3 regions of the Variovorax sp. GW458-11-26-14-LB1 genome follow, and region 3 is predicted to be linked to each of the others. Evidence: predicted binding sites of a transcription regulator. Region 3 holds the regulator's gene; each other region holds the start of a gene.
What was found. Region 3 encodes LexA, which represses DNA repair genes until DNA is damaged. Its sites were predicted from a motif close to ACTGTATNNNNATACAGT; they were not measured.
Positions count from the first base shown of each region.

Region 1 (10,373 bases), on a different contig from region 3:
CTGCCGCACTACGTGCGCATCACGCGCGCCACGGTCATCGCCGAGGTCTCGCGCGACTACGTGACCGCGGCGCGCGTGAGCGGCGCCAGCACGCTGCGCCTGATGTTCCGCGAGGTGCTGCCCAACTGTTCGGCGCCGCTGATCGTGCAGGCCTCGCTGGGCGTCTCGACCGCCATCCTCGACGCGGCGGCGCTCGGCTTCATCGGCCTGGGCGCACAGCCGCCGTCGCCCGAGTGGGGAACGATGCTGGCCGATGCGCGCGAGTTCGTGCTGCGCGCGTGGTGGGTCGTGACCTTCCCGGGCCTCGCCATTCTTGCGGCCGTGCTGGCCTTCAATCTGCTGGGCGACGGGCTGCGCGATGCGCTCGACCCGAAGCTCAAGCGCTGACGCAAAGGAGAGAACAGATGCCTTTGCTTGAAATCAAAGATCTGCACGTCGAGTTCCCCACGCAAGGCGGCGTGCTGCACGCCGTCGACGGCGTGAGCCTCACGCTCGAAGAGGGCGAGGTGCTCGGCATCGTCGGCGAATCGGGCTCGGGCAAGAGCGTCACGATGATGGCGCTCATGGGTCTCGTCGGCTTTCCGGGCCGCGTGCGCGCGGACCACATGCGCTTTGCGGGCAAGGACTTGCTCGGCATCTCCGACAAGGCGCGCCGCACGCTGGTCGGCAAGGAGGTCGCGATGATCTTCCAGGAGCCGACCACCAGCCTCAACCCCTGCTTCACCATCGGTTTCCAGCTGATGGAAACGCTGCGCCTGCACCTGAGGCTCGACAAGCGCGAAGCGAAGAAGCGCGCGACCGAACTGCTCGAGCAGGTCGGCATTCCCGCTGCATCGTCGCGCCTGGGCAGCTACCCGCACCAGCTCTCGGGCGGCATGAACCAGCGCGTGATGATCGCCATGGCCATCGCCTGCAACCCGCGCCTGTTGATCGCCGACGAGCCGACCACCGCGCTCGACGTGACCATCCAGGCGCAGATCCTCGACCTGCTGCGCGACCTGCAGAAGGAGCGCGGCATGGCGCTCGTGCTCATCACGCACAACATGGGCGTGGTCAGCGAGATGGCGCAGCGCATCGCCGTGATGTACGCGGGGCAGGTGATGGAGCACCAGCGCGTCGACCGCCTCTTCGCATCGCCGCAGCATCCCTACACCGAGGCGCTGCTCGCGGCGCTGCCCGAGCGCGCCGCGCCCGAAGGCCGGCTCGCCACCATCAGCGGCGTGGTGCCCGGCGTGCACGACCGGCCCGCGGGCTGCCTGTTCGCGCCGCGCTGCGGCTACGTGACCGAGCGCGCCTGCCAGGTGCGACCTGCGCTGCGTGCGTGGCAGGGCGCCGAGGTGCGCTGCCACTTTCCGCTCGGCGAGCCGGGGCGCGCCGAAGCCATCGCGCAGGACCCGCCGCGCGCCGCCGTCGCGGAGGTGCTGCCATGAGCGACGCATCGCCCCCGGAGATCGTCGCCGAGGCGCGCAACCTGCAGCGCACCTACGCCGTGCGGCGCGGGCTGTTCCGCGCACCGGCGCAGTTGCGCGCCGTGGGCGACATCTCGTTCCGCCTCGAACGCGGGCGCACGCTCGCTGTGGTGGGCGAGTCGGGCTGCGGCAAGTCGACGCTCGCGCGCATGGTCGCGCTGATCGAGAAACCCACCGCCGGGCAGCTGACGCTGATCGGTGCCGATGCCGTGAGCCCGCCGCATGAACGCAAGCGCGAGCTGCGCCAGGCGGTGCAGCTGGTGTTCCAGAACCCGTACGGCTCGCTCAACCCGCGCAAGAAGATCTCGGCGGTGCTCGAAGACCCGTTGGCCATCAACACCACGCTGAGCAAGCCGGAGCGTGCCGAAAAAGCACGCGAGATGCTGGCCCGCGTCGGCCTGCGCCCCGAGTACGCCAACCGCTACCCGCACATGTTCTCGGGCGGCCAGCGCCAGCGCATCGCCATCGCGCGCGCGCTCATGCTGTCGCCGCGCCTGCTGGTGGCCGACGAGCCGGTGTCGGCGCTCGACGTGTCGATCCAGGCGCAGGTGCTGAACCTGCTGGCCGACCTGCAGGCCGAGTTGGGCCTGGCCTACCTCTTCATCTCGCACGACCTGGGCGTGGTGCGCCACATCGCGCACGACGTGCTCGTGATGTACCTGGGCCACGCGGTGGAGCAGGGCCCCAAGTCGCGCATCTTCGCGCGGCCGCTGCATCCCTACACGCAGGCGCTGCTGGCCTCGACGCCGGGCCTGAGCAGCCAGCGCATCGTGCTCAAGGGCGAGCTGCCGTCGCCGCTGGACCCGCCTTCGGGCTGCGTCTTCAGCACGCGCTGCCCGCACGTGCAGCCGCGCTGCCGCGAGGAGCGCCCCGCGCTGCGCGCGCTCGACGAACGGCTGGTGGCCTGCCACTACGCCGAGCAGTTTCTCGATGGCGCGCCGGCCGTGCGCGCCGATGGTCCCGTGCTCGCCGCGTCCTGAGACGCGGCGAATTTTTCAACCCTGTCTCGAGGAGTCCCCATGAAGACCCAGTCCTCCGTTTCGCGTCGCTCACAAAAGCTGGCGCTCCTGGCACCGGCAGCGCTCACGGCCCTTACCCTGGCCTGCGGCGCCGTGTCAGCCAAGACGTTGGTGTACTGCTCCGAAGGAAGCCCGGAAAACTTCTACCCGGGCATGAACACCACCGGCACGTCGTTCGACGTGACCACGCAGGTCTACAACACCATCGTCGAGTTCGAGCGCGGCGGCACCAAGGTCATGCCGGGCCTCGCTGAAAAATGGGACATCTCGGCCGACGGCACCGTGTACACCTTCCACCTGCGCAAGGGCGTGAAGTGGCACACCACGAGCAAGAGCTTCAAGCCCACGCGCGACTTCAACGCCGACGACTTCATCTTCATGCTCGAGCGCCAGTGGAAGGAGAGCGACCCCTTCTTCAAGGTCACGAGCCAGAACCACTCCTACTTCAACGACATGGGCATGCCCAAGCTGCTGAAGTCGGTGGACCGCATCGACGACCACACGGTGAAGATCACGCTCAACCAGGCCGAGGCGCCGTTCCTGGCCAACCTGGCGATGCAGTACGCGGGCATCCAGTCGAAGGAATACGCCATCGCGATGCTGAAGGCCGGCACGCCCGAGAAGGTCGACCAGGACCCGGTCGGCACCGGCCCGTTCTACCTCGTGCAGTACCAGAAGGACGCGATCATCCGCTTCAAGGCCTTCCCGCAGTACTGGGGCGGCAAGGCCAAGATCGACGACCTCGTGTTCGCAATCACGCCCGACGCGTCGGTGCGCTGGGCCAAGCTTCAGAAGGGCGAGTGCCACGTCATGCCGTACCCGAACCCGGCCGACCTCGACGCGATCCGCAAGGACCCGAACGTGCAGGTGCTGGAGCAACCCGGCCTGAACGTCGGCTACCTCTCGTACAACACGACCAAGAAGCCCTTCGACGACGTGCGCGTGCGCAAGGCCATCAACATGGCGATCAACAAGAAGGCCATCATCGACGGCGTGTACCTCACGACCGGCGTGGCCGCGAAGAACCCGATTCCGCCGACGCTGTGGTCCTACAACGATGCCGTGAAGGACGACCCGTACGACCCCGAAGCCGCCAAGAAGCTGCTGGCGCAGGCCGGCTTCCCCGACGGCTTCAGCACCGACCTGTGGGCCATGCCGGTGCAGCGCCCGTACAACCCGAACGCCAAGCGCATCGCCGAGCTGATGCAGGCTGACCTGGCCAAGATCAACGTCAAGGCCGAGATCAAGAGCTTCGAGTGGGGCGAGTACCGCAAGCGCCTGCAGGCCGGCGAGCACCAGATGGGCATGCTGGGCTGGACCGGCGACAACGGCGATCCGGACAACTTCATGTACACGCTGCTGGGCTGCGCCTCGGCCAAGTCGGCCAGCGGCAGCAACATCTCGAAGTTCTGCTACCAGCCCTACGAAGACCTCGTGGTGAAGGCCAAGAGCGCGACCAAGCAGTCGGAGCGCGACGCGCTCTACAAGAAGGCGCAGGTCATCTTCAAGGAGCAGGCGCCGTGGTTCACCATCGCGCACGCGGTGCAGCTGAAGCCGGTGCGCAAGGAGGTCGTCGACTTCAAGCTCAGTCCTTTCGGCCGCCATACGTTCTACGGCGTGGATATCAAGTAAACCCCCAGGCTTCGCGCACTTCGTGTCGCTACGCCAACCCCCTTGCAGGGGGCAACACCTGCGGCCCGGCAAAGCCGGTTCCGCGGTGTTCCTGGAATAGAGAAAGTCTTGTTTTGAGTTCTGTTGTGTTGTCCACGCCCATCGCCATCGTCGCGGCCATGCACGAGGAGCTGAGTGCGCTCCTCGCGCGCATGCCCGACGAGCAGCGCGTGCGCGTGGCCGGCCGCGACTTCTGGGTCGGCCACCTGCAGGGCCAGCCCGTGGTCGCGGTGCTGTCGCGCATCGGCAAGGTCGCGGCGGCGGTCACGGCCACGGTGCTGCTCGAGCGCTTCGGCGTGCGGGCGATCGTGTTCACGGGCGTGGCGGGCGGGCTGGCGCCGGGTGTGAACGTCGGCGACGTGGTCGTGGCGACCGAGCTGCTGCAGCACGACATGGACGCCTCGCCGATCTTTCCGAAGTACGAGGTGCCGCTGATGGGGCGTTCGCGCTTCGCGGCCGATGCGGCCATCGGCGATGCGCTGGCGGCGGTGGCCGAAAGCACGCTGCGCGATCCGGTGAGCCTGGTGGGGCAGAAGGCGGTCGATGAGTTCCATCTGCGTTCACCGAAGGTGCATCGAGGCCTGCTGATCAGCGGCGACCGTTTCGTGTCGACCACCGCGGAGTGCGGGGCCCTGCAGCGCTCGCTGCCCGACGCGCTCGCGGTCGAGATGGAGGGCGCGGCGATGGCGCAGGCCTGCCACGACTACGGCGTGCCCTTCGCGGCGCTGCGGACCATCTCGGACCGCGCCGACGATGCCGTGCACGGCGACTTCACGCGCTTCGTGGCCGAGGTGGCGAGCCGCTACAGCCTGGCACTGATTGACGCATGGCTGGCTATTCGGCCCACCGTCGACTGAGCGGCGAGGCGAGCGCAGATCGCGATCCGGCAACAAGGGGCGCGTCGAATTTCGGCACGTCGATACCGTGATCGAGCGAGAAAGTATGGTTTGCGACCGTCTCGATGAAACCTAGAATCGTGCGAACAAAAATAGGGGATCGATATGCGAAGAGTACTAGGAGCGCTGCCCGCCGTTATGTTCTGCAGCCTGTTGCTGGTGGGGTGCGGGGGGGGCGGCGGAGGTGGAGGTGGAGGTTTCTCATTCAACCCTGGCGGGAATGCCTCCGAAACCAAGGATTTCGCGATTGGGGGCCGAGTCACCGGCATTTCCCCTGGTGGGCAAATCGTGTTGAAGAACAACGGAGGAGATTCGTTGACCCTGTCCGCCGATGGGCAGTTCAGCTTCACGCAGCGCATACGCGAGGGCGCGAACTACACCGTCTCGGTGTCCTCCGTGCCGTCGACCCAAGCATGCACGGTCGTTTTTGCCAGCGGCGTTGCCACGGCGGACGTCAAGAGCGTGAAGATTGTTTGCGGGCCGGCGCAAGAAGCGATGTTTCATTCGGCAGCTGCGATGCTCACGCCGCGCAGGGGGCATGAGTTGATCGCACTGCCCGATGGGACAGTGCTCGCCTTGGGTGGAGGCAACCTGAGCGCCTCTGTCACTTCCGTCGAACGATACGATCCGGTGTCCGGTTTCTGGACTCCGGCGGGGACGCTGCCGTTTCAGCAACTGGGAGCCGCAGTCTTGGTGCCCAGCGGCAAAGTTTTGGTTGTCGGGGCAGGGGCCGGGGCAGGATCGCACCTCTATGACCCGGCCACGCAGACCTTCACGCCCAGCGGGTCCTTGGTGGCTTTGACGACCGTGCGACATCTCGTCGTGTTGCTCGACGGCCGGGTACTTGCCTCCGACGGAAATCGTGTCGAGCTATATCGGCCCGAGATAGGACAGTGGAAGGCGGTGAGTGCCGTGGCCTCGGCGAACCACTCCGACGGTGCCTCGTTCGTGTTGATGGCCAATGGGAAGATCTTGGTTTCGGGTGGTTTCGACAGTGGAGCCTCGATTGCCAGTACCGAGGTGTTTGATCCCTCTGCCGAAAAGTGGACGACGGTTGGATCGCTGGCAACTTCTCGTCAGGGTCATCGCAGCGTGCTGCTTCCGACAGGGAAGGTCCTTGTCGTTGCTGGGGGGACGGGATCGGTTGCGCATGCGTGTGCTTGTGGCATGCATCCCGCTGCGCAGGCTGAGTTGTTTGACCCAGCCACCAACGCATGGTCGTCCGCCGGTACATTGGATATGCCCCGCTTTGGGTCGTCGGTGACCCTGATGCCGACAGGCAAGGTACTCGTTGTTGGCGGCAGCATCGACGGTGGCATCGATTTTCCCCCAGGGAGCCCTCCTCGCCCATTGATCCCATCTCCGCTGAAAAGCGCCGAAGTTTACGATCCGCTGACGAACATATGGCAGTCGTGGGGGCCGTTACTGTCCGCGCGTTCCGCACATGCGGCTTCGCTCATGTCGAATGGGAAGCTGCTGGTATCCGGTGGCCAAGCGGCCGTACCTGATGATCCGACAAGTCCGAATCCTTTGAACTGGCACGACGAACTGGTGCCAACCAGCGAAATCGGCTGGTAACCGCGGCAGGGTCATGGCGAAGGCCGTGGCCCTCACCGCGAACTACTTGAGCCAGCCGCGCCGGCGGAAGTACCACATCGGCACCAGCGCGCTCGCGGCCATCAGCGCGATGGCGTAGGGGTAGCCCATGGCCCAGTCGAGCTCGGGCATGAACTTGAAGTTCATGCCGTAGATGCTCGCGATCAGCGTGGGCGGCAGCAGCGCGACGCTGGCCACCGAGAAGATCTTGATGGTCTTGTTCTGGTTGATGTTGATGAAACCGACGGTCGCATCCATCAGGAAGTTGATCTTGTCGAAGAGGAAGGCCGTGTGGTTGTCCAGTGATTCGATGTCGCGCAGGATCTGCCGCGCCTCTTCGAACTGCTCGGCGTTGAGCATCTTGCTGCGCATCATGAAGCTCACGGCGCGGCGCGTGTCCATCACGTTGCGGCGGATGCGGCCGTTCAAGTCTTCCTGCCGTGCGATGGCGCCGAGCACCTCGCCGGCCAGCTCGTCGCTGACGTTGCCCGACAGCACTTTCTTGCCCGCCACTTCGAGCTCGTCGTAGATGTTCTCCAGCGTGTCGGCCGAGTACTCGGCGTCGGCGTCGAAGAGCTTGAGCATCACTTCCTTGGCGTCTTCGATCAGCCCCGGCGCGCGGCGTGCGCGCATGCGCAGCAGGCGGAACACGGGCACGTCTTCGTCGTGGATCGAGAACAGCACGCCGCGGCTGCGCAGGTCGGTGTTGTGCTGGTTGAGGATGAAGGCGACGCGCACCGTGCGCGGGTCTTCGTCGTCGTCGATCAGAAAGTCGGAGCGGATGTGCAGTTCGCCGTTGTCTTCCTCGTAGAAGCGGGCCGATTCCTCGATGTCCTCGTCCATCGCGTCTTCGGGAATCGAGAGGCCGTAGTACTGCTTGATCCAGCGCTTTTCCTCGAGCGTGGGCGACTCGAGGTCGACCCAGATCGGCTGGAACTTGGAGAGCTCTTCGAGCGACTCGATCTCTTCCTGGACGAGGCGGCCGTTGGCGAGCGTAAAGATGTTGAGCATGGGCTCACTCCCGGGGGTGACTGAACGATGGGCGAGGGAGGGGCGCTTTCAATTCCCGCAGACCCGGCGTCAGTACATCACGCGCGGCGTCGGATGGGAGTTGAAAGCTGCCGAGACGGGGCGGTTTCCATGGGGAGTCTCCGGTTGCAGCGAGGCGCGATTATGTCACCGGCCACAGGGCGACAAGGCACTCGAACTGGACGGACATACAGTAAAGTCGTGCCCATGCAGACCCCTGCGTCCCCCGTTCTTTCCACCCCCCCGAAGACGCAAGCCGAGCGCCTGGCCGCGGCGCTCGCCGCGCTCGCCGCGCTCAACGACGACCAGCGCGCGGCGGTCGAGCACGGCGTGGGCGCGGCGGTCGGCGCCGACCACCGGCCGCTGCTCGTGATCGCCGGCGCCGGCTCGGGCAAGACCAGCACGCTGGCGCACCGCGTGGCGCACCTGATCGCGGACGGGGTCGATCCGCAGCGCCTGCTGCTGCTCACCTTCTCGCGCCGCGCCGCGCAGGAAATGGAGCGCCGCGCGGGCCAGGTGCTGGCGCGCGTGCTGGGGCTGAAGTCGGAGCGCCCGCCGGCGCTGCCGTGGGCCGGCACCTTCCACGGCATCGGCGCGCGGCTGCTGCGCGAATACGCCGCGCAGATCGGGCTGGACGAGAACTTCACCATCCACGACCGCGGCGACGCCGAAGACCTCATGGGGCTGGTGCGGCATGAGCTGGGCCTGTCGTCCACGGTCAACCGCTTCCCGCGCAAGGGCACCTGCCTGTCGATCTACTCGCGCTGCGTGAACACGCGCGCGCCGCTGGCCGCCGTGCTGAAGGACAGCTTTCCCTGGTGCGCCGAGTGGGAGGCGCAGCTCAAGACGCTCTTCGGCGCCTACGTCGAGGCCAAGCAGCAGCAGAACGTGCTCGACTACGACGACTTGCTGCTCTACTGGGCCGAGATGGTCGCCGAGCCCGCGCTGGCCGCGCACGTCGGCGCGCGCTTCGACCACGTGCTGGTCGACGAGTACCAGGACACCAACCTGCTGCAGGCCGAGATCCTGCGCGCGATGAAGCCCGACGGGCGCGGCGTGACGGTGGTGGGCGACGACGCGCAGTCGATTTATTCGTTCCGCGGCGCGACGGTGCGCAACATCCTCGACTTTCCCTCGCAGTTCAGCCAACAGGCGCGCATCGTCACGCTGGAGCGCAATTACCGCTCGACGCAGCCGATCCTCGACGTGTCGAACCGCGTCATCGCGCAGGCCGCCGAGCGGCACGCCAAGACGCTGTGGACCGACAAGCCCTCGGCCGGCAAGCCGGTGCTGGTGCTCGTGCCCGACGAGGCCGGGCAGGCACGCTGGGTGGCCGACAAGATCCTGGCGCACCGCGAGGGCGGGCTGGCGCTGAAGTCGCAGGCGGTGCTGTTTCGGACCTCGTCGCACAGCGCGGCGCTCGAGCTGGAACTGGCGCGGCGCAACATCCCGTTCGTGAAGTTCGGCGGGCTCAAGTTCCTCGAGGCCTCGCATGTGAAGGACCTGCTCGCGGTGCTGCGTTTCGCGCAGAACCCGCGCGGGCGCATGGCGGGCTTCCGGGTCACGCAGCTCATTCCCGGCGTGGGCCCGGCCACCGGCACGCGCCTGCTCGACGCGATGGACCAGGCGGCCGACCCGGCCGCGGCCGTGCGCGACTTCGTGCCGCCCTCGGCCGCGCGCGAACAGTGGGCCGATTTCGCCCAGGCCTACGCCGCCTTGCGCGCGCCGTCGCTGCAGTGGCCGGCCGACGTGGAGGTGGCCATGCAGTGGTACCAGCCGCACCTGGAGCGGCTGTACGAAGACACCTCGGGCGTGCGCCGCGCCGACGTCGAACAGCTGGCGCGGCTGGCGGCCGGCTATGGCTCGCGCGAGCGCTTTCTCACAGAGCTCACGCTCGACCCGCCCGAAGCCACCAGCGACCGGCCCGGCCCGCCCTCGCTCGACGAGGACTACCTGATCCTGTCGACCATCCATTCGGCCAAGGGCCAGGAGTGGAACTCGGTGCACGTCATCAACGTGGTCGATGGCTGCATGCCGGCCGATGTGGCCCAGGGCGCGCACGAGCTGGAAGAAGAACGGCGCCTGCTCTACGTGGCGATGACGCGGGCCCGCGACCACCTGCACCTGGTGATGCCGCAGCGCTTTCACATCACGCAGCAGGCGGCGCGCGGCGACCGGCACCTGTACGCCAACCGCACCCGCTTCATCACCGAGTCCGACCTGGCGGGCTTCGAGCTGCAGACCTGGCCGCCGCCGCCGGTGCTGCCGCCCGCGGTGCCACCGCCGGCCGCGGTGATCGACCTGCGCAACCGCATGCGCGCCGCCTGGCGCTGAACGGGCCGGCCCTTCGGGCGTGAGGGTCACTGCGCGCTGCACATGGAAACACTTGCTTCCAATGTGCCGCAACGGCATGCCACTGCACGGGGGCAGCTATGGAATCAATAGCGGATTAGGGCATGCAATACACCGGCCCGTCACTCGGGCAAGCCCCGGTATTGCAATACCGTGACAGCTTGGGCATAGTGAATCCGACCGCCCCCTTTCTTCATCTCCCTTCCTCTTCTCCCTCTCTCCCAACCTCACCTGTTTCGCCGGCCACGCTTCATCCCGGAGCGCGGTCATTTCCCCAACCGTCAATTCTCAGGAGGTCATTCATGAATTTGACGATCAGCGGTCATCACCTCGACGTCACA
Region 1 covers NZ_JBWKYW010000050.1:13,086-23,458, reverse strand. Annotated here, with positions in the region: gene AC07YS_RS25655 (ABC transporter permease subunit) at 1-387, shown strand, start outside; gene AC07YS_RS25650 (ABC transporter ATP-binding protein) at 405-1,430, shown strand; gene AC07YS_RS25645 (peptide ABC transporter ATP-binding protein) at 1,427-2,449, shown strand; gene AC07YS_RS25640 (ABC transporter substrate-binding protein) at 2,489-4,120, shown strand; gene AC07YS_RS25635 (5'-methylthioadenosine/adenosylhomocysteine nucleosidase) at 4,249-5,016, shown strand; gene AC07YS_RS25630 (Kelch repeat-containing protein) at 5,371-6,633, shown strand; gene corA (magnesium/cobalt transporter CorA) at 6,676-7,662, opposite strand; gene AC07YS_RS25620 (ATP-dependent helicase) at 7,888-10,014, shown strand; gene hpf (ribosome hibernation-promoting factor, HPF/YfiA family) at 10,335-10,373, shown strand, end outside.
Region 1: a site for LexA is predicted at 7,858-7,875, ahead of AC07YS_RS25620 (ATP-dependent helicase). Genes of this name have one in related genera too.

Region 2 (10,373 bases), on a different contig from region 3:
TTGGTGCCCTTCATGCGCACGACCAGCGGCACTTGCAGGTTCACGGCCTTGCAGGCTGCGATCACGCCGGTGGCGATGGTGTCGCACTTCATGATGCCGCCGAAGATGTTCACGAGGATGGCTTCCACGTTCTTGTTCTTCAGCATGATCTTGAAGGCTTCCGTGACCTTCTCGGGGGTGGCACCGCCGCCCACGTCCAGGAAGTTGGCCGGCTCGCCGCCGAACAGCTTGATGGTGTCCATGGTGGCCATGGCCAGGCCGGCACCGTTCACCAGGCAGCCGATGTTGCCGTCCAGCGAGATGTAGGCGAGGTCGAACTTCGAGGCTTCGACTTCGGCCGCGTCTTCTTCGTCCAGGTCGCGCAGGGCCACGATTTCGGGGTGGCGGAACAGCGCGTTGCTGTCGAAGTTGAACTTGGCGTCCAGGGCGACGACGTTGCCCTTGCTGTCACGGTTGAGCGGGTTGATCTCGACCAGCGAGGCGTCCGTCTCCATGTAGCAGGTGTAGAGCTTCTTCAGGATGTCGACCGTCTGGGCGGTCGAATCGGCCGGCATGCCGATGCCGTCGGCGATTTCCTTGGCTTGCGCGTCGGTCAGGCCGTCCTTGGGGTCGGCGTAGACCGTGATGATCTTCTCGGGGGTGGAATGGGCCACTTCCTCGATGTCCATGCCGCCTTCGCTCGAAGCGATGAACGCCACCTTCTGGGTGGCGCGGTCGGTCACGGCCGAAATGTAGTATTCCTTGTTGATGTCGGCGCCGTCTTCGATGTAGAGGCGACGCACCTTCTGGCCTTCAGGGCCGGTCTGGTGGGTCTTGAGCTGCATGCCGAGGATCTCGCCAGCCAGCTTCTTGACGTCTTCGATCGACTTGGCGACCTTGACGCCACCGCCCTTGCCGCGGCCACCCGCGTGGATCTGGGCCTTGACGACCCAGACCGGGCCTCCAAGCTTCTGGGCGGCCTCGACCGCCTCCTGAACCGTATAGGCCGGGATGCCGCGCGGCACCGGCACGCCGAACTTGGCAAGGATTTCCTTGCCTTGGTACTCGTGAATCTTCATGAGGGATGTCTCTCGGAAGGAGGAGGTTGAGAACGGGAGATCGGGAGTGAGACTGTTGTTTCTGCTCTGTTGTTCGCGGGCGACGGCAGCCTGACGGCTGGGGGCGGCGAACAACCGCGGACTGTATCATGGTGCGCCGCACCAATACTTGATGCGCGGTTGCGGTCAATACGTACTTTCTTCTAGCCACCCTACGCATACTCCGATATGGCCAAGGTTTTCATCGACGGCGAAGCCGGCACCACCGGCCTGCAAATTCGCGAGCGGCTGCAGACGATGCCGCAGATCGAGCTCGTGAGCATCGCGCCCGAGCTGCGCAAGGACGTGGCCGCCAAGCGCGAGCTGATGGCCGGCGTCGACCTCGTGGTGCTGTGCCTGCACGACGACGCGGCGCGCGAGTCGGTCGCGCTGATCGACCAGCTCCCGGGCCAAAAGCCCAAGATCATCGACGCCTCGACCGCCCACCGCATCGCGCCGGGCTGGGTCTTCGGCTTCCCCGAACTCGTCGAAGGCCACTGGCAGGCCGTGGCCCAGGCCGACCGCGTCGGCAACCCCGGCTGCTACGCCACCGGCGCCATCGCCATGGTGCGTCCGCTGGTCGACGCGGGCCTGCTGCCGGCCGACTTCCCGGTGTCGCTGCCTTCGGTGAGCGGCTACTCCGGCGGCGGCCGCACGATGATCGAGGACTACGAGGGCGGCAAGGCGCCGCTGTTCGAGACCTACGCGCTGGGCCTGAAGCACAAGCACATCCCCGAAATCATGACCTACACCGGCCTCACGCGCCGCCCGGTCTTCATTCCGTCGGTGGGCAACTTCAAGCAGGGCATGCTGGTGCAGTTGCCGCTGCACCTGGACCTGCTGCCCGGCAAGCCGAAGGCCGGCGACCTGCAGGACGCCCTGGCCGCCCACTATGCCAAGAGCAACACGCCCGAGCAGTTCGTGAAGGTGCTGCCACCGACCGACGACGGCAAGCTCGACGCGCTGGCGCTCAACGACACCAACCAGCTGGAGATCCGCGTGTTCCCGAACGAGGACCACCGCCACGCCGTGGTGATCGCGCGCCTGGACAACCTGGGCAAGGGCGCCAGCGGCGCCGCGGTGCAGAACCTCAAGCTGATGCTGGCGCTCTGAGCCACTTCCAGCGCTGACAAGCAAGAAAGGCCGGCCCGCAAGGACCGGCCTTTCTGCTTTCAGTCGACCCGCATCGTGCCCGTGTCGCGGTAGCGCACGTGCCACGAAAACGCCTCTTCCAGCCGGTGCGGCGTGTGGCCGCCGCAGGTCGCCACAGCACGCGTGTAGTAATCCTGCAGCATCGCGCGGTACGGCTCGGCCGCGCAGTTGGCGATGATCGCCGCCGCCCGTTCACGCGGCGCCAGCCCACGCAGGTCGGCCAGGCCCACCTCGGTGACCAGGATGTCGACGTCCTGCGGTGCATGGTCCACGTGCGACACCATCGGCACGATGCTCGACACCGCGCCCTGCTTGGCGACCGACTTGGTCGCGAAGATCGACAGGTAGGCGTTGCGCGCGAAGTCGCCCGAGCCGCCGATGCCGTTCATCATGTGCGTGCCCAGCACGTGGGTCGAGTTGACGTTGCCGTAGATGTCGGCCTCCAGCGCCGTGTTCAGCGCGATGATGCCCAGGCGCCGGATGATCTCCGGGTGGTTGCTCACCTCCTGCGGCCGCAGCACCAGCCGGTCCTTGTAGCGCTCCAGGTCGCCGAACACCTGCCGCGCCTTCGCGGGCGACAGCGTGATCGACGAGCCCGAGGCGAAGTCCAGCTTGCCGGCGTCGAACAGGTCGAAGGTCGAGTCCTGCAGCACCTCCGAATACATCGTAAGGTGCTCGAACGGCCCCGCGCCCAGCCCCGACATCACCGCGTTGGCGACCGTGCCGATGCCCGCCTGCAGCGGCAGCAGCCGCTCGGTGAGCCGGCCCTGCGCCACCTCGCGCTCGAAGAAGGCCACCAGATGCGCCGCGATGGCCGCCGTTTCGGCGTCGGCCGGCAATACCGTGGAGGTGCTGTCGGCCTTGTCGGTGATGACGATGCCCAGGATCTTCTCGGGCGGGATCTCGATGGCGCTGGTGCCGATGCGGTCGTGCGGCGCCACCAGCGGCATCGGCTCGCGCTGCGGGCGGTGCTTGGGAATGAAGATGTCGTGCAGCCCTTCGAGCGCGGTCGACTGCGAGGTGTTGATCTCGACGATCACCTTGTCGGCCAGGATCGCGAAGCTCGCGCTGTTGCCGATCGAGGTGCTCGGCACCAGCGCGCCGGTCTCGGTGATGGCCACGGCCTCGATGATCGCGATGTCGATCGGCGGAATCTGCCGCGTGCGCAGCATCTCGACCGTTTCCGACAGGTGGTGGTCGATGAACATCACCTCGCCGCGGTTGATCGCCTGGCGCAGCACGGTGTCGACCTGGAACGGCATGCGCCGGCTGATGGCACCGGCCTCGGTCAGCTGGCGGTCCACGTCGCCGCCGAGCGAGGCGCCGGTCATGAGCGTGATCTTCATCGGCTCGCGGCGCGCGCGGGCCGCGAGCGCCAGCGGCACGGCCTTGGCGTCGCCGGCGCGCGTGAACCCGCTCATGCCGACCACCATGCCGTCGCGAATCCATTCGGCAGCGGCCTCCGCGGTGGTGATCTTGCTGCGCAGGGCGGGCAGGCGGATGCGGTCTTCGTGCGACATGGAGGGAAAGCGTCTTTCTTTCGGGAAGGGGGAGGCCGGCACCGCGCGCGCGGCGGGTGTCAGCGCAGGAAGTAGTCGACCGGCACCAGCGGCGCCGGCGCCGGGGCGCCCACCGACTGGCACAGGTCGATCTCGAGCGTGCGGCACAGGGCCTCGAGCGGCAGGTCGTTCGACTCGGTGCCGAAGGGCTCCTCGATCTCGTCGCCGAGCGCATCCAGGCCGAAGAAGGTGTAGGCCACGATCAGCACCACCACCGGCGTCATGAACCCGACCGAGTCCACCAGCCCGAAGGGCAGCAGGTAGCAATACAGGTACGCCGTGCGGTGCAGCAGCAGCGTGTACGAAAAGGGAATGGGCGTGCTGAGGATGCGCTCGCACGACGCAGCCGCCGCGCTCAGCGCCGACAGCGTGCCGTCGACACCCGCCGCCAGGGCCGGGTCGATGCGCCGCGCGCGCAGCGCTTCGCGCAGGTCGGCGCCCATGTGCATCAGCAGCGCATGCGGCCGGTTGGCGACCTGCGTCAGGCCCTGCCATTCCGTCTCGCGCAGGAAGGGCCGGGTGTCAGCCGCGGCATCGGTGCCGCGCAACTGGTGGCGCAGCGCATGAGCAAACGCCGCGGCGCGCAGGGTCATGCGCACGCGCAGGTCGTCCAGGCGGCGGACGGTGTCGGCGCCGGCGTTCACCGGCGCATCGCCGTCGATGAGGCTCTGGCACTGGCGCGCCAGGTTGCGCGAGCGCAGGATCACCTCGCCCCAGAGCTTGCGCGCCTCCCAGAAGCGGTCGTAGGCCGCGGTGTTGCGAAAGCCCAGGAAGATCGCCAGCGGCAGGCCGAGCAGCGCGAAGGGCACGGTGCCGAGCGGAATCTTGATGGAGCCGAAGCGCCCGTGCAGCACCGTGACGACGATGGCCACGATCACGTTGAGCGTCAGCGCCGCGGCGATGCGCGGCAGGACGGAGCCCCGCCAGGACAGAAACAGCTTGAGCCCGGACGGGCGTTTCCGGACGATCATAAAAGCGGGGGGCAGGGGAGACAGGCAGGCATGGAGGCCGCGCACACCGCAAGGCCCGCGCGGGCGCTGATTGTCGCCGAGGCGTCAGCGCCGCAGCAGCTGCACGCCTCAAGACCAACGAAGACGGTCGGGCTCAGCGCACGAGCCACAGCCCCACGCCCAGCAGGACGGCCTGCGCCACCAGCGCGATGTAGAAGAGCTTGCGCGAGGGCGTCGCCATCTCCTGCAGCACCTCGTGGATGCGGCGCGTGAGCAGGGCGCGCAGGGCAGGGTCTTCGCCCGTCGCCGGCGTCGTCGCACCGTGCGCGGCACGCTCCTGCTGCCACTCGGCCAGCATGTCGCTCAGGGGCAGGCGGCCCAGCACGAAGCCGACCACCGCGCGCACGGCCCGGCCTTCGCCGAGCACCGGCGCGAGCTGCTGGCACAGGGCGTCGGGCGAGAGCCAGTCGGCCACGCGCTGCAGGCCGCCGTGCGTGCGCGGCATGGCTTCGATGCGGCCCGCGATGGCGTCACCCAGGCGCTGCGACACGGCCTCGCCGCGCGCCGCGACCAGGTGCTGCATCGCGCGGGCGCGGCCCCGCTGCACGCCGAGCAGGAAGTACACGCCGACGAACAAAGACAGCAGCACGGCCACCAGCAACGGCGGCGACATGATCAGCGCCAGGATGGCGCCCGCGCCACCGGCGCGCGCCGCCGGGATGCCCGGGCCCTGCAGCTGGCTCAGGTAGTAGAAGAACACGCCGCCGCCGAGAAACAGGCCGATCAGCGCGCCCTTGATGGCCGAGCCGGCGAAGGCGAAGCCGGCCTTGGCGCCGGTGCGAACGAGAGACTGCGGGTGGGCGGGTTGCGACGACATGAAGGGTTCCTCCGGTTTTTCTGGAAAGCCGCCTCCTGGGAGGCCGGTCGCTGGCGATCATGCCACCGCCTTCCCGCACCATAATCGCGCGACACAACAACGAGGAGGATCGTCATGGGAACCGTCAAGTTTCAGAAACCGACCGGCGCATTCGTCGCCGCATCCTGGGCCGCGCTGATCATCGGCGCCATCGTGTACCTGCTCGGGCTGTGGAATGCCGCGATGCAGCTCAACGAGAAGGGCTACTACTTCACCATCCTCATGTACGGCCTGTTCTCGGCCGTGTCGCTGCAAAAGACGGTGCGCGACCGGCTCGAGGGCATCTCGGTCACCGGCATCTACTTCGGCCTGTGCTGGGTCTCGCTGCTGCTGTCGGTGGGCCTGCTGGCCGTGGGCCTGTTCAACGCCTCGCTGGCTGCGAGCGAGAAGGGCTTCTACGCCATGGCCTTCCTGCTGAGCCTGTTCGGCGCGGTGGCGGTGCAGAAGAACGTGCGCGACATCGCCGCGTACAAGGCCGAGAACCCGCTGGCCGACGACGTCACGGCCACCGAGTAAGCCAGGCCGGGCTCAGCCCGCCTCGAGCAGGCGGCGCAGGGCCTGCAGGTCGCGCGCGATCCATCCGGCGTCGCGCGCAAAGGCCGCATCGTCCATGTGCGGCTGGCGCAGCAGCGAGAACTGCAGCTCGCACACGCCGGGCGCCACGCCGATCACGCGGAACGGCAGGTAGACCTCGGGCACGCCTTCGGGCGCCACCCAGTGGTCGAGCACGCCGAACTCATTGGGCGGCGCAAAGCGCATGCGGGCCTCGCCGCTTTCGGGCGTGCGCACGATCCAGTGGTCGCCGTGCGGCACCAGCGCGCTCTTGGCGAGGCCACTGGCCCAGTCGGGCAATCGCTTCGGGTCGGACGCGAGTGCGTAGGCGTCGCGCCATTCGCAGTGCACGCGCTGCGTGATGACGCGGGACAGGGCCGCGTCGCCTTCATTCGCCGGAGGGGTCGTCGCTGGGGTCATCGAAGTCGCTCCTGAGCACCTTGGACACGACAGCGCCCGAGAAACCGCGCGCCATCAGGAATCGCATCTGTTTCGCGCGCTCCTTCGCATCGGCGGGCGGCGCGTCGAAGCGGCGGCGCCACAGGGCCGTGGCGCGCTCGACTTCCGTTTCTTGCAAGCCGGCCACCGCCTGCGCGATGGCTTCGGGCGCGATGCCCTTGGCCTGCAGCTCCTGCTTCACGCGCAGCGCGCCCGAACGGGCCGCGCGCTGGTGCAGCACCGAGGCGACGACGCGCGGCTCGCTGATGAAGTCCTTGGCGGCCAGCTCGTCGAGCGCCTTCGCCAGCGTGCCGGGCTCTTCCTCGTGCTTGGCCAGCTTGCGCTCCAGCTCCGCGCGCGAATGCTCGCGCTGGCTCAGGAGGCGCAGTGCGCGGCCTTTGAGGGAGGGGGCGCTGAAGGCCATTCGGGGGTGGGTCGCTCAGACGGCCCACGCAACACGCGAAGGCCGCCCCGTCGAACTTACTCTGCCGCCTTGTCAGCCTTCGAGGCCTTGGCGGGCTTCTCGGCCTTCTCGGGTTCGCTGCCGGCGTCGGCCGCGAGCAGCGGAATGCCCAGCGACTCGCGCACCTTGTTCTCGATCTCGCGCGACAGGTCGGGGTTCTCGCGCAGGAACTCGCGGGCGTTGTCGCGGCCCTGGCCGATCTTCTCGCCGTTGTAGGCGTACCAGGCGCCCGACTTGTCGATGATCTTGGCGTTCACGCCCATGTCGATGATCTCGCCCTCGCGGCTGATGCCTTCGCCGAACAGGATGTCGAACTCGGCCGTCTTGAACGGGGGCGACACCTTGTTCTTCACCACCTTCACCTTGGTTTCGTTGCCGATGGCTTCGTCGCCCTTCTTGATGGTGCCGATGCGGCGGATGTCCAGGCGCACCGAGGCGTAGAACTTCAGCGCGTTGCCGCCCGTGGTGGTTTCGGGCGAGCCGAACATCACGCCGATCTTCATGCGGATCTGGTTGATGAAGATGACCATGCAGTTGGTCTTCTTGATCGTGGCCGTGAGCTTGCGCAGCGCCTGGCTCATCAGGCGGGCCTGCAGGCCGGGCAGCGAGTCGCCCATTTCGCCTTCGATTTCGGCCTTGGGCGTGAGCGCGGCGACCGAGTCGACCACGATCAGGTCGACGGCGCCCGAGCGCACCAGCGAATCGACGATTTCGAGCGCCTGCTCGCCGGTGTCGGGCTGGCTGATCAGCAGGTCGGACAGGTTCACGCCGAGCTTCTGGGCGTACTGCACGTCGAGGGCGTGCTCGGCGTCGACGAAGGCGCAGGTGCCGGCCTGCTTCTGCATGGAGGCGATCACCTGCAGCGTGAGCGTGGTCTTGCCCGAGGATTCCGGGCCGTAGATTTCAACGACGCGGCCACGGGGCAGGCCGCCGACGCCCAGGGCGATGTCCAGGCCCAGCGAGCCGGTGGAGACCACCTGGATGTCTTCCAGCGCCTCGCCTTCGCCCAGGCGCATGATCGTGCCCTTGCCGAACTGCTTTTCGATCTGGGCCAGCGCGGCCTGCAGGGCCTTGGCCTTTTCACTGTTGGCGACCGAGATGCTTGCGCCCTTGACGACTGCGTCCATGTGGAAATCTCCTTGAATATCAACGGTTTGTGTCGGGATTCATCCATCTGCTTTTAACCACAGGCTGGATGCTTGAACAGTAGTGTAGGGGCTCATGGCGTTTCGCAAACCCACTTTAAAGTCAGTTTGCCTTACCATCTGAAGCCATGGCCGACCCCGCCTTTCCCACCGATCCCGACGCCTGGCGCCAGACCCACCTGGGCCGCCTGCTGGGCCATGCGATGCGCCGCTTCGACGAGCGCGTGCTGGCGCTCATGGCGCACGACATCGACGTGCCGCTGGCGCTGTCGAACCTCGCGGCGCGCGCGCAGGTGAGCGCGGCGCACATCCACATCACGCGGCACCTGGCGCGCGAGGGCTCGCGCCTGACCGAACTGGCCGAGCGCGCCGGCATGACCAAGCAGGCCATGGGCACGCTGGTCGACCAGTGCGAGGCCTGGGGGCTGGTCACGCGCGGGCCCGACCCGCTCGACGCGCGCGCACGGCGCGTGCTGTTCACGGCCGACGGGCTGGCCTGGCTCGACGCCTTCCGCCGCGCCGTGACGCAGACGGAGCGCGAGTTCCGCGCCAGCGTGGGCGACGAGATCGCCACCGTGGTAACCATCGGACTCGAAGCCTATACAGCGGGCTAGACTCGCGTTGAGACAAATGTGAACTGCGCCGGCATGGCGCCTGAATCCGCCGGAGGTGGCTCATGCGAATACTGATTGCCGAAGACGACCAGGTGCTGGCCGATGCCCTGCTGCGCAGCCTGCGCACCTCGGGCGCGGCGGTCGATCACGTGGCCAACGGCTCGCAGGCCGACACCGCGCTCATGACCCACAGCGAGTTCGACCTGCTGATCCTCGACCTCGGGCTGCCCAGCCTGCACGGCATCGAGATCCTCAAGCGCCTGCGCGCGCGCGGCTCGCAGCTGCCGGTGCTGGTGCTCACGGCGGCCGACAGCGTGGAAGAGCGCGTCAAGGGCCTGGACCACGGCGCCGACGACTACATGGCCAAGCCCTTCAGCCTGCAGGAGCTCGAGGCGCGCGTGCGCGCCCTCACGCGGCGCGGCATGGGCGCCACCAGCAACGCGATCCGCCACGGCCCGCTGGTCTACGACCAGGCCGGCCGCGTGGCGACCATCGACGGCAAGATGATCGAACTGTCGGCGCGCGAACTGGGCCTGCTCGAGGTGCTGCTGCAGCGCGCCGGCCGACTGGTCAGCAAGGACCAGCTGGTGGACCGGCTGTGCGAATGGGGCGAAGAGGTGAGCATCAACGCCATCGAGGTCTACATCCACCGCCTGCGCAAGAAGATCGAGAAGGGACCGGTGCGCATCGCGACGGTGCGCGGGCTGGGCTACTGCCTCGAGAAGATTCCCGGTTGAGCGTGCCCTGCCCGCGCGCAATGCCGTCAGGGCTGCTTGCGCAGATTGACGAGCAGCGTGGCGCCAGTGTTCGAACGGATCAGGAACATGAGGCTGCGGAAGTAGCCGTTGCTGTCGTACACGCCCGCCGGCACCAGCCCGATGATGGCCGGCCCGGCATAGCTGCCGGTGGCGGCGGGGGTGAGCTTGCAGTCGTTGGTGCTGGCCGTGGCGGTATTCACGGCCTTCAGCGTGAGGCTGTACATGTTCTTGGCCGAGCCGGGCTGCGCCAGGGCGACAGTACCCGAGAGCGTGCACTGGCCGATCTGCACGCCGCTCGTGCTGCCAGTGAACACGCCCTGACCATCGACCTGCACCGTCACGCCCAGGCTCGGGCTGCTGTCGGTGTTGGACCACGTGCCGGTCATGCTCGCCTGCGACACCGCCAGCGCGTTCTCGATCGTGTAGGCCAGCGGGCCGACATCGGACGGCCTGCGGTTGTCGTAGGCGTAGGTGCCATCCACCGACTTCTTCGGCGCGAAGGTGCCCGAGCCCGTCACCGGATATGCGTTGGGCGGAACATACAACTCGGTGTCCAGGTTGAACGACCAGTCGAGCCCCGTGACCTTCAGCGAACCCCACATCGTGCCCCCGAGGAAGCTGCCCGCCAACGAACCGTTGGTGCCGACGAAGGCAATGCCTCGCACGCCCGCGTAGATGCCTTCGCTGTCGTTGCCCACCGCGGCGGTGGAGCCGGGCTGCGGCGCGCTCAGCGAGGGCGACGGCTCGGAG
Region 2 covers NZ_JBWKYW010000042.1:47,657-58,029, forward strand. Annotated here, with positions in the region: gene sucC (ADP-forming succinate--CoA ligase subunit beta) at 1-1,058, opposite strand, end outside; gene argC (N-acetyl-gamma-glutamyl-phosphate reductase) at 1,266-2,189, shown strand; gene scpC (succinyl-CoA:acetate CoA-transferase ScpC) at 2,249-3,748, opposite strand; gene AC07YS_RS23680 (bestrophin family protein) at 3,808-4,758, opposite strand; gene AC07YS_RS23685 (hypothetical protein) at 4,892-5,614, opposite strand; gene yiaA (inner membrane protein YiaA) at 5,729-6,169, shown strand; gene AC07YS_RS23695 (SRPBCC family protein) at 6,182-6,625, opposite strand; gene recX (recombination regulator RecX) at 6,594-7,067, opposite strand; gene recA (recombinase RecA) at 7,124-8,233, opposite strand; gene AC07YS_RS23710 (MarR family winged helix-turn-helix transcriptional regulator) at 8,380-8,865, shown strand; gene AC07YS_RS23715 (response regulator transcription factor) at 8,928-9,602, shown strand; partial or broken gene AC07YS_RS23720 (hypothetical protein) at 9,629-10,373, opposite strand, start outside.
Region 2: a site for LexA is predicted at 8,297-8,314, ahead of recA (recombinase RecA). Genes of this name have one in related genera too.

Region 3 (10,373 bases):
GCGCGGCGCGGTTCCCGGCCCCGATGTCGTGACCAAACTGGAAAGTAACTCCATGCTCGGCCAGGTGCTGGCCGCCGGCCTGCGCGCGCTGAACGCCAACCCGCGCTGCACCGAAGAAGACCTGCGCGCCGCCATGGAGGCCTCGGGCCGCACCGTGGCGCACAAGCTCGAACGTTACCTGCCAGCGCTGGCCACCATCGCTTCGGCCGCGCCGCTGCTCGGCCTGCTGGGCACGGTGATCGGCATGATCGAGATCTTCGGCTCGCAGTCGCCCGGTAGCGGTGCCGTCGGTTCGGGCAATCCGGCGCAGCTGGCGCACGGCATTTCGATCGCGCTGTACAACACGGCCTTCGGCCTGATCGTGGCCATTCCCACGCTGATCTTCTGGCGCTACTTCCGCAGCCGCGTCGACGAGTACCTGCTGAACCTCGAACTCTCGGGCGAGCGCTTTGCCCGTCACCTGAACGCCCTGCGCAAATGAGCACGCGGGGCCGCATGCAGTTTCGCCACGGCGCGCGCGACGAGCCGGAGATCAACCTGATCCCGTTCATCGACGTGCTGCTGGTCGTGCTGATCTTCCTGATGCTGTCGACCACCTACAGCAAGTTCACCGAGATGCAGCTGCGGCTGCCGACCGCGGACGTCGACGCCCAGCGCGACTACCCGAAAGAGGTGATCGTGGCGGTGTCGGCCGACGGCCGCTACGTGATCAACAAGTCGCCGCTGGCGGACCGCAGCGTCGACACCGTGGCCGCCGCGCTCGGCGCCGCCGCCACCGGCGGCAAGGACAGCGTCGTGATCATCAGCGCCGATGCCGCCAGCCCGCACCAGGCCGTGGTGACGGTGATGGAGGCCGCGCGCCGCGCCGGCCTGATGCAGATCACCTTCGCCGCCCAGTCGACGGCCCAGGCCGGTCACTGAGTGTCGACCGGCGCGCGGCTGCAGGACGCCTGGCTGCGCCGCGGTGCGCTGGCCTGCCTGCTGTGGCCGCTGTCGCAGGTCTACGGCGCCCTCTTCGCGCTGCGGCGCACCTTCTACCGATGGGGTTGGCAGAAAACCGGACGCGTGCCGGTTCCCGTGATCGTGGTCGGCAATGTGATCGCGGGCGGGGCCGGCAAGACACCGGTCGTGATGGCCGTCGTGCGCCACCTTCAGGCGCGTGGCCTGCGGGTGGGTGTGGTGTCGCGCGGCTATGGCCGCCGCACCGACGACTGCCGTGAAGTCCAGGCTGACAGCGATCCGCAGGACGTCGGCGACGAACCCGCGCTGATCCACCATGCCACCGGCGCGCCGGTCTTCGTGGCCCGGCAGCGCATCGAGGCCGCACGCGCCCTGCTCGAACGGCACCCGGCGACGCAGGTCATCGTCAGCGACGACGGCCTGCAGCATCTGGCGCTGGCGCGCGACATCGAGATCTGCGTGTTCGATGACCGCGGTGTCGGCAACGGCTGGCTGCTGCCGGCCGGCCCCTTGCGCGAGCCGTGGCCGCGCCATTGCGACCTGCTGCTGCACAGCGGCGAGCGGCCAGCCTTCGCCGATGGCTACACCGCCACCCGCGAACTGGCGCCGTACGCCCTCGCGAAGGATGGCCGACGCATCCCGCTCGAGACGCTCGCCGGCCAGCCCGTGATCGCGCTCGCAGCCATCGCCCGGCCGGAGGCCTTCTTCACGATGCTGCGTGCTCGCGGCCTGACGCTCGCAGACACCCTCGTGCTGCCTGACCACCACGATTTCAGCGATTGGCAACGACCAGCCGGTCCCGCCCTGCCCCTCGTTTGCACGGAAAAAGACGCCGTCAAGCTCTGGCACCAGGCGCCCGACGCGCTCGCCGTGCCGCTGCACTTCGAACCCTCGCCGGCGTTCTTCGCCGCCCTCGACGCGAAGCTATCATCGCTCGATGGATACCAAGCTGCTTGAACTGCTCGTCTGCCCCGTCACCAAGGGCCCGCTGACCTGGAACGCCGAGAAGCAGGAACTCTGCTCGCGCAGCGCGCGCTTGGCCTACCCGGTGCGCGACGGCATCCCGGTGCTGCTCGAGAACGAGGCCCGCACGCTGTCCGACGAAGAGTTGGGCCTGTGAGCTTCACCGTCCTGGTGCCGGCCCGGCTGGCTTCGACGCGACTTCCCAACAAACCGCTGGCCGATATCGCTGGCCTGCCGATGGTCGTGCGCGTGGCGCAACGCGCCCGCCAGTCCGGCGCCCTTCGCGTGGTGGTGGCCGGTGATGACGCCTCGATCATCGAGGCCTGCAAGGCGCACGGCGTCGAGGCCCTGCTCACCCGCCAGGACCACCCCAGCGGCACCGACCGGCTGGCCGAGGCCTGCGAACAGCTCGGACTCGACGGTGACGCGATCGTCGTCAACGTGCAGGGTGACGAGCCGCTGATCGACCCCGCGCTGATCGACGCTGTTGCCGCCACGCTGGCCGCGCGACCGCAGGCCGCGATGAGCACCGCCGTCCATGCGATCGACTCGCTGGCCGACTTCATGAACCCGAACGTGGTGAAGGCCGTGCTCGATGCACAGGGCCATGCGCTGTACTTCAGCCGCGCACCGATCCCCTGGTGGCGCGACGGCTCTTCAGGCGGTGCGGCGCCCTCGGTGCTGCCCAGCCCGGCGCCGCTGCGCCACATCGGCATCTACGGCTATCGCGCAGGCTTCGTGCGGCAATTTCCGTTGCTGTCGCCTGCCCCTGTCGAAGCCACCGAAGCGCTCGAACAGTTGCGCGCGCTGTGGCACGGACACCGCATCGCGGTGCATGTGAGCGATGTGGCACCGGGCCCCGGGATCGACACGCCCGAAGACCTCGCGCGCGTGCGCGCCGTCTTCGCGGCCGGCTCGCCTGCGTGAGCTGCCGGCCGCCCCGAGGGAGACGGCGGCAATTTGTCACGGGGACGCATGCTATCCTCGATGCAATTCCGCCTCGGCGCGCCTGAGGGCGCGCATGGGGCGCGACACAAAATCTAAGAACCTTCCGAGGACACCATGAGACTTATTTTGCTGGGCGCGCCCGGAGCAGGCAAAGGCACGCAAGCGACCTTCATCTGCCAGAAATACGGCATTCCCCAAATCTCGACCGGCGACATGTTGCGCGCCGCGGTCAAGGCAGGCACCCCCCTCGGGCGGCAGGCCAAGACGATCATGGATTCGGGTGCACTGGTCAGTGACGACCTGATCATCAACCTCGTGAAGGAACGCATCGCGCAGCCCGACTGCAACGGCGGTTTCCTGTTCGACGGCTTCCCGCGCACCATTCCGCAGGCCGACGCCATGAAGGCGGCCGGCGTCAAGCTCGACTACGTGCTCGAGATCGACGTGCCCTTCGGCGACATCATCGAACGCATGAGCGGCCGCCGCTCGCACCCGGCATCGGGCCGCACCTACCACGTCAAGTTCAATCCGCCGAAGGTGGAAGGCAAGGACGACGTGACCGGTGAAGAGCTGATCCAGCGCGAAGACGACAAGGAAGAGACCGTGCGCAAGCGGCTCGACGTCTACAGCCAGCAGACCCGTCCGCTGGTCGACTATTACTCGGCCTGGGCTAAGACCGACCCGGCCGCCGCGCCGAAGTACCGCGCCATCCAGGGCGTGGGCACGGTCGACGAGATCACGCAGCGCGCGCTTGCCGCACTGACCAGCTGATTCAGCGGCTGATTCGTCAGCCTCTTTCTCCTAGCCGCCCTTCGACTCCGGCAGGGCGGCCACTCCCAAGAGTTCCAGCACCAGCGCAACCCGCGCCTTCACCGGCGTGAGTGCGCCCGCATCCCGCAGCCAGTCACCGGGTTTCGGCAGGATGCGTCCGTTCGCGCAGCGTGTGGCGCGCAACACCACCAAGCCACCGTCCTGCGCCTTCAGCGCCGCGGCTTCCAGCGCGTGGTGCACGGTGCCGTTGCCGGTCGTGGCCACGACCAGGCCGCGCAAGGGCTCAGTCGACGGGAGCAGCAACGCCTCCACGATCGCACCGCTCGCGCCCGCGTGGCTCATGACGATCTCGACGCGGGGCCACGGCTGCGATACCGCCTCCAGCCGCGCCGCATCGAACGGCGCTCCCTGCGGCCACGCACGCACGCGCCGCACTTCGCCCTCCTCCACATAGCCGACCGGCCCCGCATCGCCCGACGCGAAGGCATCGAGACGGTAGGTGTGCACCTTCTGCACATCGAGGCCGCTGTGGATCGCGCCCGCACACACCACCGTCACGCCCCGTGCGCCGGGCGTCGAGGCCACCGCGAGCGCGTCGCGCACGTTCTGCGGACCATCGGGCGACAGGGCCGTCGCCGGGCGCATCGCGCAGGTCAGCACCACCGGCTTGGCCGACGCGAGCACGACGTGCAGGAAGAAGGCCGTCTCCTCCAGCGTGTCGGTGCCGTGCGTGATCACAATGCCGGCCACATCAGGCTGCGCCAGCCAGTGTGCGCAGCGCGCGGCCAGCTGGCGCCAGGTGTCGGCGTCCATGTCCTTGCTGTCGAGCTGCGCGACCTGCTCCGCCACCAGCGTCACGCCGGCCGGCGCCTCGATGCCACCCAGCAGGTCCGCCACGCCCACCTGCCCGGCGGTGTAGCCGATGTTGTCGCCGCTGCTGGCAGCCTTGCCGGCAATGGTGCCGCCGGTGCCCAGCACGACCACACGGCGCGTCTCGGACGAAGAGGAATGAGTCATGGCTTGTCAACTTTTGAAAACTGGTTAAAAATACAGGTACTGGATATCTAGCCAGTGCCGCAAGGAAACCACTATGCAGTTCGCAGTGAAGCTTACCGCCCGCCAGCAGCAGATCCTGGACCTGATCCAGGGCGCCATCGCACGCACCGGTGCGCCGCCCACGCGCGCCGAAATCGCCAACGAGCTGGGCTTCAAGTCGGCCAACGCCGCCGAGGAGCACCTGCAGGCCCTGGCCCGCAAGGGCGTGATCGAACTGGTCAGCGGCACCTCGCGCGGCATCCGCCTCAAGGGCGATGCGCTGCGCTCGCTCCACGAAACGCGCCACCGCGAAGGCAACCAGTTCTCGCTCTCGCTGCCCGGTATGGCCCAGCTCGCGCTGCCGCTCATCGGCCGCGTGGCGGCGGGTTCGCCCATCCTTGCGCAAGAGCACGTCGACCAGACCTACTACGTCGAGAACACGCTCTTCCAGCGCCAACCCGACTACCTGCTCAAGGTGCGCGGCATGTCGATGCGCGACGCCGGCATCATGGACGGCGACCTGCTCGCCGTGCAGGCCACCAAGGAAGCACGCAACGGCCAGATCGTGGTGGCACGCCTCGGCGAAGAAGTCACCGTGAAGCGCCTGAAGCGCAACAAGCAGGTGATCGAGCTGCACGCCGAGAACCCCGACTACCCGACCATCATCGTCCAGCCCGGCGAGCCCTTCGAAATCGAAGGCCTCGCGGTCGGCCTCATCCGCAACACGATGCTGATGTAGGCCCCGGGCCTGCTGTCCACACGCAGCAGCACCTCATCCGGCCGCGACAGGTGGCGGGCGTATGGCGCAAAGTCGCCATCACCCTGTTGCGGCCGATTCAAGAAATCCTGCCTGTGTTCAACCTCATACTTTTTTGGAGTTCACATGGGAATCGCCCTCCTCGCCATCGCCGACCTCTGGTCGCCCCTGCAATCGCTGGCCACCCGCTGGATGCCCGCCCGCCGCCCGTCGCACGGTGACAGCAGCGACGCTGCCGCCGGTCTGCGCTACGTGGCCATTCGCCCGGCCTGCACGGCACGCACCGCAGGCAGCCCGACGCCGGCCACGTCGCCATCCGCCGCCGCGACACCCGCCCGCCCGCTGCGCGTGGTCCGCGTGGTCGATCGGCAAGGCTCGCAGCGCGGCTGCGCCAACCGGGTCGTGATTTCCGGCCGCATGGCCGACGTGTGCGCAGAACTCGACCGGCTCGCCGCACTCGAAGCTGCAGAAACTGGGAGCGGCACGCCCCGCCCCAGCCACCTGCACTGAGAAGGTGCGAACGAACCCGCCGTGCCTGCGCGCCCGCACGCGCATGGCGGATTCACCCCCAACGGTCTGAAACAGGCCTCCCGGGCGCCATCTGGCACGGGGTATCCAAACGTTCACACGTGCGACGTGCCGATGCTGCGAGGCACAATGGCATGCCATGAACATTGTGATCCTCGACGATTATCAGGACGCCGTGCGCAAGCTGCAGTGCGCCGCCAAACTGGACGCCTATGCCGCCAAGGTCTACACCAACACGGTCAAGGGCATCGGCCAACTGTCGGTTCGCCTCAAGGATGCGGACGTCATCGTGCTCATCCGCGAGCGCAGCCAGATATCCCGCCAACTGATCGAGAAGCTGCCCAAGCTCAAGCTGATTTCCCAGACCGGGCGCGTCGGCGGCCACATCGACGTCACGGCCTGCACCGAACGCGGCGTGGCGGTGGCCGAGGGCTCGGGCTCGCCGCAGGCGCCCGCCGAACTCACCTGGGCGCTGATCATGGCGGCCATGCGCCGCCTGCCGCAGTACATCAGCAACCTCAAGCACGGGGCCTGGCAGCAGTCGGGCCTCAAGTCGGCGTCGATGCCGCCGAATTTCGGCGTGGGCTCGGTGCTCAAGGGCAAGACGCTGTGCATCTGGGGCTACGGCCGCATCGGTCAACTGGTGGCGCGCTACGGGCAGGCCTTCGGCATGCAGGTCGTGATCTGGGGCCGCGAGGCCAGCTGCGCCAAGGCGCGCTCCGACGGCTTCCAGGTGGCGCAGAACCGCCACGAATTCTTTGCCGCCGCCGACGTGCTGTCGGTGCACCTGCGGCTCAACGAGGACACCCAGGGTCTCGTCAAGCTCGAAGACCTCTCGCGCATGAAGCCGACGGCGCTGTTCGTCAACACTTCGCGCGCCGAGCTGGTGGAAGCCGATGCCCTGCTGGCCGCGCTCAACCGCGGCCGCCCCGGGCTGGCGGCCATCGACGTGTTCGAGAGCGAGCCGCCGCTGCAGGGCCATGCGCTGCTGCGCCTCGAAAACTGCATCTGCACGCCGCACATCGGCTACGTCGAGCAGGAAAGCTACGAAAGCTACTTCGGCCAGGCGTTCGACAACGTCGTGAGCTTCATCAAGGGCAATCCCACGAACATCGTGAACCCCGGCGCGCTGCAGGTCCGGCGGTGAACGCATGAGCCGGCCCGCGCCGCAGCGAGGCGCGCTCTGGGCGCTGCTGGCCGGCAATTTCGTGATCGGCACGGGCGTGATGGTCGTGCCCGGCACCCTCAATGAGATCAGCGCCTCCTTGGCCATCAAGGTCGCCACCGCAGGCCAGCTGATCAGCGCGGCCGCCTTCGTGATGTGCCTGGGCGCCCCGCTGCTGGCCGCCGCGGTCGCCGGCTGGGACCGCCGCAAGCTGCTGGCCCTCACCCTGCTCTGGTACGCCGCTGGGCATGTCGCCGCGGCGCTCGTGCCCAGCTTCGGCGCGCTGCTGCCGGTGCGCATGCTGACGGTGATCGCGCCCGCCATCTTCACGCCCCAGGCCGCGGCCTGCGCCGGCATGCTGGTGCCGCCCGAGCAGCGCGGGCGCGCCGTCACCTTCGTCTTTCTCGGCTGGTCGGTAGCCTCGGTGCTGGGCCTGCCGATCGGCGCGCTGATCGGTGGCCACCTGGGCTGGCGCATGGCCTTCATGGCCATCGCGGCGCTCAGCGTCGTGAGCGCCGCCTCGGTCTGGCTCACGCTGCCCAGCGGCATCCGGCCCGCCGCGCTCACGGCCGCCGCCTGGTCGCGCGTGCTGCGCAGCCCGGTGCTGATGGGCATCGTGTCGGTCACGGCGCTGCAGGGCGTCGGCCAGTTCGTGCTGTTCAGCTACTTCGGCCCGCTGCTCAAGCAGGGTTTCGGCGCCGATGCCAATACGCTGAGCCTGATGTGGGCGCTGTTCGGCGCCTTCGGCCTGCTGGGCAACATGGTGGTGAGCCGCTACATCGACCGCGTCGGCGCCGGGCGCATGGTGCTGCTGACGACCGGGCTGATCGCGCTGAGCCTGCTGCTGTGGCCGCTGGCCAGCACGCTGGCGTGGCTCGCGGTGGTGCTCGTGCCCTGGGGCCTGGGCTGCTTTGCCACCAATTCCTCGCAGCAGGCGCGCCTCGTGGGGCTGGCGCCCGCCCTGGCACCGGGCTCGGTGGCGCTCAACAGCTCGGGCATCTACATCGGCCAGGCCCTGGGTGCGGCACTGGGCGGCTGGCTGCTGGCGAACGACGCCACCGAGTGGATGAGCCGGGTCGGTTTCGCGCTGATGCTGCTGGCCATGGGCCTGAGCATCGCCATCGACCGCAGCCGCCGCCCGGCCTGATTCCGATGCCCCGCGTAACACCCGGGGCGCGGGCCTCCCGCGAGATTGCAAAATCGGAGCTTTCGTCCGTGTCGCGCACCCGCGCCGGCACGGCCGCCCCGGACACCCACCAACCCATGAGAACCTTGATCCCATGACAGTGAACTACCCCCGAATCGGCGTGATCGGCGCCGGCGCCATGGGGCGCGGCATCGCGCAGATCGCCGCCCAGGCCGGCAGCGAAGTGCTGCTGCTCGACAGCTTCGCCGGTGCCGCCGAGCGCGGCCGCGAAGCCCTCGCCGCCCAATGGAACAAGCTGTACGAGAAGGGCAAGATCGACGCCCCCACGCGCGACGCCTACGTGGCCCGCGTGAAGGCGGTCGACGGCATGCAGGCGCTCGCCGGCTGCGACCTCGTGGTCGAGGCCGTGGTCGAGAACCTCGAGGTCAAGCGCACGCTGTTTCGCGAGCTCGAGGACGTGGTCGCGCCCACCGCCACGCTGGTCACCAACACCTCGTCGCTGTCGGTCACGGCCATCGCGGCGGGCCTGCAGAACCCCGCGCGCTTCGCGGGCTTCCACTTCTTCAACCCCGTGCCACTGATGAAGGTGGTCGAGGTGGTGGCGGGCTTCAAGACCTCGCCCGAGGTCTGCCAGAAACTGGCCGGCTACGCCACGCAGATGGGCCACAGCGCCGTGCAGGCGCAGGACACGCCCGGCTTCATCGTCAACCACGCGGGCCGCGGCTACGGCACCGAGGCGCTGCGCATCGTCGGCGAAGGCGTGGCCGACTTCGCCACCATCGACCGCATCCTGAAGGACCAGGCCGGCTTTCGCCTCGGCCCGTTCGAGCTGCTCGACCTGACGGCGCTCGACGTGTCGCACCCGGTGATGGAGTCGATCTACCACCAGTACTTCGAAGAGCCGCGCTTCCGCCCGAGCGTGATCACCGCGCAGCGCCTGGCCGCCGGCGCACTCGGCCGCAAGACCGGCGAAGGTTTCTACCGCTATGAAGACGGCGTGATGCAGCAGACGCCCGAAGCGCCGGCGCCGGTGATCGAAGGCACGCCCGCGGTCTGGGTGTCACCGCGTGCCGCGCGCCGCGCCGAGCTGCTGCGCCTGGTGAACACGCTGGGTGCGCAGATCGACAGCGGCAGCGCCCCCGCACCGCAGTCGATCATCCTGGTCGCGCCGCTGGGCTTCGACGTGACGACGGTCGCGGCGGTCGAGCGGCTTGACGCCACGCGCACCGTCGGCATCGACATGCTGATCGACGACGCCGCCACCAAGCGCCGCGTGCTCGCCACCAACCCGGCCACGCGCCGCGACGTGCGTGACGCCGCGCACGCCCTCTTCGCGCGCGACGGCAAGGCCGTGAGCGTGATCCGCGACAGCGGCGGCTTCGTCACGCAGCGCGTGATCGGCGCCATCGTCAACATCGCCGCCGACATGTGCCAGCAGCGCGTGTGCACGCCGGCCGACCTCGAGACCGCCGTGCAGCTGGGCCTGGGCTACCCGCGCGGTCCGCTCGCCATGGGCAACCTGTACGGGCCGACCAACATGCTCGAGGTGCTGTTCAACCTGCAGACCGTGTATGGCGACCCGCGCTATCGCCCGAGCCCGTGGCTGCGCCGCCGCGGCGCGCTGGGCCTGAGCCTGCTGCACGAAGAAGAATAAGCACGCACACCATGACCGCCGAACTCAAGAGCACCAGCGAAGGCAGCACCATGGTGCTGACCATCGTCAACCCGACCCAGCGCAATGCACTGGGCCCCGAGATCTATGCCGCCGGCATCGAGGCGCTGAACGGCGCCGAGAGCAGCGACGAGATCCGCAGCGTCGTCATCGTGGGCGAAGGCGCCTGGTTCTGCGCCGGCGGCTCGCTGCAGCGGCTGCTGGCCAACCGCCAGCTCGACCGCTCCGTGCAGGCCGAGAGCATCGAGGGCCTGCACAACTGGATCGACTCGATCCGCACCTTTCCCAAGCCTGTCATCGCGGCCGTCGAGGGCGCGGCGGCCGGCGCCGGCTTCTCGCTCGCGCTGGCCTGCGACTTCGTCGTGGCCGCGCGCGACGCCGTGTTCGCGGCCTCGTACAGCAACGTGGCGCTGTCGCCCGACGGTGG
Region 3 covers NZ_JBWKYW010000001.1:212,573-222,945, forward strand. Annotated here, with positions in the region: gene AC07YS_RS00975 (MotA/TolQ/ExbB proton channel family protein) at 1-481, shown strand, start outside; gene AC07YS_RS00980 (ExbD/TolR family protein) at 496-921, shown strand; gene lpxK (tetraacyldisaccharide 4'-kinase) at 922-1,917, shown strand; gene AC07YS_RS00990 (Trm112 family protein) at 1,898-2,080, shown strand; gene kdsB (3-deoxy-manno-octulosonate cytidylyltransferase) at 2,077-2,850, shown strand; gene adk (adenylate kinase) at 2,986-3,642, shown strand; gene AC07YS_RS01005 (asparaginase) at 3,673-4,659, opposite strand; gene lexA (transcriptional repressor LexA) at 4,733-5,416, shown strand; gene AC07YS_RS01015 (hypothetical protein) at 5,561-5,944, shown strand; gene AC07YS_RS01020 (D-2-hydroxyacid dehydrogenase family protein) at 6,102-7,109, shown strand; gene AC07YS_RS01025 (MFS transporter) at 7,114-8,274, shown strand; gene AC07YS_RS01030 (3-hydroxyacyl-CoA dehydrogenase) at 8,408-9,928, shown strand; gene AC07YS_RS01035 (oxepin-CoA hydrolase, alternative type) at 9,940-10,373, shown strand, end outside.